One region of the Comamonas sp. A7-5 genome, then DNA from elsewhere that is predicted to be linked to it. Evidence: predicted binding sites of a transcription regulator. Region 1 holds the regulator's gene; the other holds the start of a gene.
The links. Region 1 encodes sigma-54, which starts transcription at its own class of promoters, with help from an activator protein. Its sites were predicted from a motif close to TGGCANGNAANCTGCTTT; they were not measured.
Positions count from the first base shown of each region.

Region 2: AAIL67_RS06565 (pilin) is a predicted target of sigma-54. The motif match lies at 915-932, and genes of this name have one in related genera.

Region 1 covers NZ_JBCPWO010000005.1:445,263-449,152, reverse strand. The annotation lists gene lptB (LPS export ABC transporter ATP-binding protein) at 1-354, shown strand, start outside; gene AAIL67_RS12445 (RNA polymerase factor sigma-54) at 500-2,101, shown strand; gene AAIL67_RS12440 (aspartyl/asparaginyl beta-hydroxylase domain-containing protein) at 2,291-3,211, opposite strand; gene AAIL67_RS12435 (DUF711 family protein) at 3,345-3,890, opposite strand, start outside.
Region 2 covers NZ_JBCPWO010000003.1:216,766-220,655, reverse strand. The annotation lists gene AAIL67_RS06570 (FHA domain-containing protein) at 62-778, shown strand; gene AAIL67_RS06565 (pilin) at 967-1,401, shown strand; gene AAIL67_RS06560 (Wzy polymerase domain-containing protein) at 1,409-3,151, shown strand; gene moaC (cyclic pyranopterin monophosphate synthase MoaC) at 3,145-3,615, opposite strand; gene AAIL67_RS06550 (M48 family metalloprotease) at 3,816-3,890, shown strand, end outside.

The DNA of each region.
Region 1 (3,890 bases):
CTGCGCGTCGAGCATCTGCGCCAGTCGCCGGCGCTGGCGCTGTCAGGCGGTGAGCGCCGTCGCGTGGAAATTGCCCGCGCCCTGGCCACGCAACCGCGCTTCATTTTGCTTGACGAGCCTTTTGCCGGCATCGACCCGATCGCGGTGATCGAGATCCAGCGCATCATCGGCTTCCTCAAGGAGCGCGGCATCGGCGTGCTGATCACCGACCACAACGTGCGCGAGACGCTGGGCATCTGCGACCACGCCTTCATCATCAGCGACGGCCATGTGCTGGCCGAAGGCACGCCCGAGGAGATCGTGGAGAACGCCGATGTGCGCCGCGTCTATCTGGGCGAACATTTCAGGATGTGATGACCCCCACGCTCCCTCACTTTGTGCGGTCGCTGCCCCCAGAAGGGGCCCTGACCGGCTGCGCCGAGGTTTGCCTTGAGGTGGCCCGGCGGCAAACCCGTAGCACTGCGCGCGTTTGCAATGATTGTCTGGGGGCCGCGCCTCGATGAAGCCAGGTCTCTCGCTACGCGTTTCGCAGCATTTATCGCTTACGCCGCAGCTGCAGCAATCCATTCAGCTGCTGCAGCTTTCCACCCTGGAGCTGGCGCAGGAAGTCGAGCAGATGCTGGTCGACAACCCTTTTCTGGAACGTGCGGGCGATGAGGCCGAAACTGCGGGAGATGCTCCTGTAGATGTAGCTAATAGCGCCAGTGAATACAGTACTTCAGATGGTATTCATGCTGAAAGAGATGCATCGCAAGCGCAACAAGCTACTGAAACGGTAGCGGAGACATCAAACCCCGAAACCCCTGAAACGCTGAACTGGGAGGCCGAGGGCCTGGACGGCCAGGACGGGGAATGGGGTGGCGAATCCAGCAGCGAGTGGGATACGCCCTCGGCCAGCAGCTCCACGCGCAACCGCGATGGCGATGACGAAACCGATGCCATCGATCTGGCGCGCGAGCACCAGAGCCTGACCGACTTTCTCCATCGTCAGGCGCTGAGCCTGCATCTGGGCGCGGCGGACATGGCGGCGCTGCGCTTTCTCATCGAGTCGCTCAGCGACGACGGCTATCTCGAGGATTCCCTGCAGGAGCTGGCGCAGAGCCTGGCCGGCGACGACCTGGAAGAGCGCGAGGAGCTGGAGCAGCACTTTGTCATTGCTCTGAAGCTGCTGCAAAGCCTGGAGCCCGTGGGCGTGGGCGCGCGTGATCTGGCCGAGTGCTTGCAGCTGCAGCTGCGCGACCTGATCCGCACCGCCGAGGACGAGGGCACGACCGAGGCGCATATGAACCGGCTGCTGCTGGCGCAGGCCATCTGCTCCCAACCCATGGACTTGCTGGCGCGGCGCGATCTGCGCAAGCTCACCAGCCTGTGCGGCGCGCGCGAGGAACAGCTGCGCGAAGCCATGGCCCTGATCGCCAGGCTGGAGCCGCGTCCGGGGCGTCGCTTTGTGGACGTGGAACGCCATATCGTGGTGCCCGATGTCATCGTGCGCCCGGTGCGGTCCGGCGCGGGCCGGGTGGACTTTTCCGTGCAACTCAACCCCGAGGTCATGCCGCGTCTGCGCGTGCACGACATCTATGCCGGCGTGCTGCGGCGTCACAAGAACAGCGACGGTCATGCGGCGCTGCAGCAGCAGTTGCAGGAGGCGCGCTGGTTCATCAAGAACATCCAGCAGCGCTTCGACACCATCTTGCGCGTTTCCGAAGCCATCGTGGAGCGGCAGAAGAACTTCTTTGTGCATGGCGAGCTGGCCATGCGCCCGCTGGTGCTGCGCGATATCGCCGACACCCTGGGTCTGCACGAGTCCACCATCAGCCGCGTGACCACGGCCAAGTACATGGCCACGCCCCAGGGTACTTTCGAGCTCAAGTATTTCTTCGGTTCGGGCCTGGGCACGGAAACCGGCGGCAGTGCTTCCAGCACCGCCGTGCGTGCGCTGATCAAGCAGTTTGTCGATGCTGAAGATGCCAAGAAGCCGCTGTCGGACGCCAAGCTGGCCGATATGCTCAAAGAGCAGGGCATCGAGTGCGCGCGCCGCACCGTCGCCAAATACCGTGAGCAGCTCAAGATACCGACGACCACGCTGCGCAAGGCGCTGTAGGGCACCGCAGAAACAAGAAAGCCGCTGATGCATCGCACAGCGGCTTTCTTGTTCTGTCTTTAGGGCGGGAGCCTTGATAAGGCATTCCTCAAGCAAGGGGCAGCGAGCAAGAGCTGCCCTTGCGGCGATGCTGCCGTCCCCCTTGGGGGCACCCGGCCAGGGGAAGGCGCGTAGCGCCTCAGGGGGTTATCAAGAAACCAACCACCAGATAAACCAGACCAGCACGCCAATCATCAGGCCGAACTTGAGGATCTTGTAGAAGGTCGGATTCCAGTCGCGGAAGGCGCGGCGGTACTTGCCCGCATAGAACGAGATCTTGAACAGCTTGCTGATCATGCCGCGCGGATCGCCCTCGTTGTTGGGCGAGCTGGCGGCGGCCACCACGTTCTTGCCCAGCCAGTGATTGAGCCACTGGGCAAAGCCATTGGTCATGGGGCGCTCCACATCGCAGAACAGCACGATGCGGTTGCCTTCCGAGCGGTTCTCGGCCCAGTGCATAAAGGTCTCGTCGAAGATCACGCCTTCGCCTTCGCGCCAGCTATAGGGCTGGCCGTCGACCTCGATCATGCAGCGGTCGTCGTTGGGGGCTAGCACGGCCAGGTGATAGCGCAGCGAGCCCGCGTAGGGGTCGCGGTGCAGATTGAGCTTGGCGCCGGGCGGCAGCTCGGCAAACATGGCGGCCTTGACGCTGGGAATCGACTTCACCAGGGCCGTGGTCTTGGGGCACAGCTCCATGGCCGAAGGGTGGGCGTCGCCGTACCACTTGAGGTAGAAGCGCTTCCAGCCGGTCTTGAAGAAGGAGTTGAAGCCTGCGTCGTCGTTGTTGGCGGCGGCCTTGATCTGCATGTTCTTTTGCAGATTGACGGCTTCCTCGCGGATTTCACGCCAGTTGGCCTGCAGCGGCGCCAGCTCGGGGAAGGTGCTGGTGGGCAGATAGGGCGTGCGCGGCACCTTGCTGAACATCAGCATGAAGACGTTGAACGGCGCTGTGAACGTGGAGTGGTCAAACAATTGCTTGACCACCTTGTGGCGCACCTTGCCGCGCAGATGCATGTACAGCCCGCAGCCAAAGAAAAGCAGCACCAGTGCCAGAACGATTATTTTTGCCATAAGGGCCAATTTTACCGGGGGCACCCCGGCGGCCACCATGGGGGCAGGTCAAACAGAACCGGGGTAGGGGAATATCAAAAGCAATAGCTGCCGGCGCTTGACGGCCAAGCGCAGCAGCCCGCTTGTTAGATGTTCAAGGCAGAGCCAGCACGGCGCAGTTGCACAGATCCGCGCTCTCGAACGCAGTTGTGTCGCCCGCTTTGAGCCCCGGCACGGGGAATAGCCGCACCGTCAGCGGCTTGTTGAGGCGAAAAGCCATGGTGCCCGTATCGCGCATGACGGCGGCGATCTGCTCGGCGCTGCTGTCGCCCGGCACCGGCACGGTATCGAGGCCGATGCCGCAGACGCTGCTGTAGGTCAGCAGGGCGCGGATATCGAATTCGTCATTCAGACTGGCCTGGGCCAGGCCTTGGTCCTCGGTCACGGCCAGCATCAGGCCACTGAAGCCGATCTGTGTCACGCCGTTGACCGATTTGAAGACGCGGGTCAGCAGGGCCGACGCCTCCACCGTGCCGCTGGCGCCGAAACAGGGCACGCCCAGCAGTTGGTAGACATCGACCATGGAGGCGCAGGACTTGGACGGCGCGGCCGAGGTGTCCATGCCCGCGATATGCCAGCCCTCGGCCAGTTTCACGCCGTCGGCACAGCGCTGGATGGCAGTGGCATGCTCGTTCAGGGT
Region 2 (3,890 bases), on a different contig from region 1:
TGGGAGTGGTCCTAGCCAGTGCAGCCAAGCAGGACTTGGCGTTTCCTCAGGAGCTTCGAGCATGCCGACTTTGGTCATCTCAATCGACGGCGCAGTCATCAAGGAAGTACAGCTCACCAAGGAGCGCACGACCTTGGGTCGTCGTCCTTACAACGACATCGTGATCGAGAATCTGGCGGTCAGCGGCGAGCATGCCGTGCTCACCATCTCTGGCGGCAAGGTCTGCATTGAAGACCTGCGCAGCACCAACGGCACCTATGTCAACGGTCGCGCCATCCAGAAGCAGGACCTGCTCAACGGCGACCTGCTGGACATTGGCCGCTACAAAATCCGCTTTCTCGATACCGTGATTGCCGATACGAATACGCCATCTGCCCAAGGCGATAAAAAGGCGCTGGCGCATATTTCCGAAGAGGCAGACAGCGGCTATGCCAAAGTCGCCAGCCCCTCAGGGTTTGGCGAAATCTCCAGCTTCAGCTCCACCATCCAGGGTTCGCTCGCCGCGCTGCCGGAGCGCCACGCGGTGATTCGCATGCTCACCGGCAGCCTGGCTGGCAGGGAAATACCTCTTTTCAAGGTCGTCACCACTTTGGGCAAGCCCGGTGTAGCCATCGCCTCCATCACTCAGAAGCCCCATGGCTTTGTGCTCACCCAACTGGAGGGCGCAAGCGAAGATCTCAAGCTCAATGGTCAGGTGGTGGGCCCTCTGTCTGTGCCGCTGCTCAATGGCGACACGGTGGACCTGGCGGGCAGCACCATGCGCTTTGTCGTGGAGTGACAGGCCGGCTTGATGGGCGTTAAGCGTCTGACAAATTTGTCACCGCTTGCGATTGGATCGCCAAAATTGTTACTTAAACTCGCGCAAATGTTGCCAAACGTGTCATTTTGAATGGCGCCTGCCTTTGCCAAATTGTTGGCATGCAGCTTGCTTGGTACCTTGCGTCTCATCCAACTAGGGAGTTTGAAATGAAGCGTTCCATTCAAAAGGGTTTCACCCTGATCGAACTGATGATCGTTGTGGCGATCATCGGTATTCTGGCTGCTGTGGCTCTGCCTGCTTATCAGGATTACACAGTGCGTGCACGTGTTTCTGAAGCTCTGGTGTTGGCGTCTAGTGCTAAGACTGCTGTGACGGAAAATGCCGCTACGGGTAAAGATCTCGCTGCTGGAATTGGAGCCATTTCTGCAACTAGTAATGTGGCTAGCATGACTGTCGCTTCTAATACTGGCGTTATTTCAGTTGTTACATCTTCGGCTGCCAAAAGCATCTCTTTGGCCCTGACTCCTACTGCCGGAGGATCTGGCCTTACTTCTGGCGCAGTTCCTGAAGGAAATATCAGCTGGAAATGCAGCATTTCTGACTCCACCAAGGCTAAGTACGTACCTTCTGAGTGCCGCTAATCTATCCATGATTTCGCATTCTCCGAAATGCGATAAAAAGGCCCTTTACAGGGCCTTTTTATTTGCATTATCTATCCTTTTTGTTTTTGGTATATCGGCTAGTTTTGTTTGGAGTGTTCAGTCACCCTTGGTAACTTCTATTAATAATGAGGTTGTTGTTTTCTTTGTTTTCTTTGTTTTTTTGTTTTTCTTTATAAGAAAAAATACTTCGTTTCATGCTGACGAAATTTCTTTCTTGGTTATTATTTCTGTGCTTCTGTCGTTAAGACAGATAAATAATTTTGACAATACAGCAATAATAATATATTTTTTATATTCTTTTGGATTTCTTGTTGTTTATTCTCTAATAAAATCATTGAATAATGATGAAGATAAAAAAATAATGCTGAATGCGGCATTATTTTCACTGATCTTATCTTCTTTGATAAATATTGTTATTGTTATTTATCAATGGCTTGGATATGCTAATGATTCTGGTGTGAATTATTGGGTTTATCCGGCATATAGTGGGCGAATGGCTTCAAACTTGGCGCAGCCAAACCACTTGTCAACATTATTGATAATGGGTATTTACTCAAGCTTTCTGTTTGTAAAGAAGAATAATTTTTTACTACTAATTGCATATATTGTCTTTTCGGTATTTTGCATAGTCTTGACAGGATCTAGAACAGCATATTTGTCGTTGTTTTTTTGCGCCGCCTTTACATCTGCTTTTCTTAAAGATCGGGAATTATCGTTTCTGGCATGGTTGCCGCTAATTTCTTTTTTGATTTTTAGCGCAAGCTATGATAGTTGGAGTTTGATCTCTCCTTTGGATTTTTCTGTTGCTAGAGATCGAGGTATTGAGTCTGGTCGATATTTGCTGTGGGAAATGGCGCTAGATGCAATTCAACAGAAACTATGGATTGGCTATGGCATCGGAAATTTGACTTATGCATATAAGCAATTAATTCCCTTGAATTTGAATTTTTCAGAACACAGCGTCCCGTCTAGCAGTCATAATATTATTCTTGACTATGCCATATATTTCGGACTGCCTTATGTGCTGTTCGCACTTATCTTTTTGTTGAGGGCGTTGAAGAATAGCTATAAAGATCTGAATAGAGAAAAAATACTATGCTTTATAGTACTCGTCCCTATTTTAGTGCATTCTTTACTTGAGTATCCACAGAATTATGCATATTTCCTCTTGCCGATGGCTTTTTTGTTTGGATTTATTTTTGATAAGGGGCGCGGCGATAAAAAATCTTCTTCTTCTTCTTCTTCTTCTTCTTCTTCTTCTTCTTCTTTCTTCTTCGTCTCAGTCTACTGCATTTATCTTATTCTATCTGTATTTTTGATTAAAAATTATTATGAGATAGAGGAAAATTTTAAAAAAATAAGACTTCAGCAGAATGGCGTAGAGGTTTCTGTTAAATTTAGTGGAGCAGGATTTTGTGTTTTAAGAGACTACTGTGAGTTCCTTAATGTACATCTCTTAAGTAAAATAAACAACATAGACGATCCATATTATGAGATTTTATCGGACAGAATAGCAACTCCCTTTGTCATGGAGGTGGGGATAATTTCTTCTCTAAACAGAAAGAATTATGACAGAGCTAGGAATGAGATAATAAATTACTGTTTGTTCTTCAATGAAATGAAATGTGATTATCTGAGAAAAAGGCTAGATTCGATATTTCCTGATTTTTATAATTTTTATCCTTTTGGTGAAATTGATAAAATAAAAAATATTCAAAAGTATCAGTAATAGTCATTGCTTTTCCCCCCCCGCTTCTCCATCACCCTGACCCCTCCCATCACCATCCCCTTATCCACCGCCTTGCACATATCGTAGATAGTTAGCAAACCGACCTGCACGGCGGTCAGGGCTTCCATTTCCACGCCGGTCTGGCCTTTTAGCTCGACGGTGGCGGTGCAGAGAATGGAGCTGGATTCGGGCTCCAGCTCGAACTCCACGGCAACGCGGGTCAGGGCCAGGGGGTGGCACAAGGGGATGAGGTCGCTGGTCTTTTTGGCGGCCATGATGGCGGCGATGCGGGCCACGCCCAGCACGTCGCCTTTTTTGGCCGTGCCGGCCTGCACAATGGCCAGGGTCTCGGGCTTCATGGTGATGCGGCCTTCGGCGACGGCGATGCGATGGGTGCTGGGCTTTGCTCCAACGTCCACCATATGGGCCTGGCCCTGGGCGTCGAAGTGGGTAAGAGAGGACATGGCGGTTCTTTCCGGCAGCAGACGGGTTCGGCTCTGCGGCGCAATCAGGGTTGAGCGGGTGGTTGGTGGCGGCTATACCTGGGCATCACAGGCGGGCATCTCGCCGCATCCATCAATCAAGGCATCATAGTGGGGTGTTGAACGGTCGGCATATGGAAGATCCGTATGCTGGCAATGCTGTGATTGCCATGCCATTTTTGATGCCAAAACTGCGTACAGTTCATATTCTAAAAGCGCTGACAGCTTCTGTTTTGATAGCTATTCAGGCCGTATCC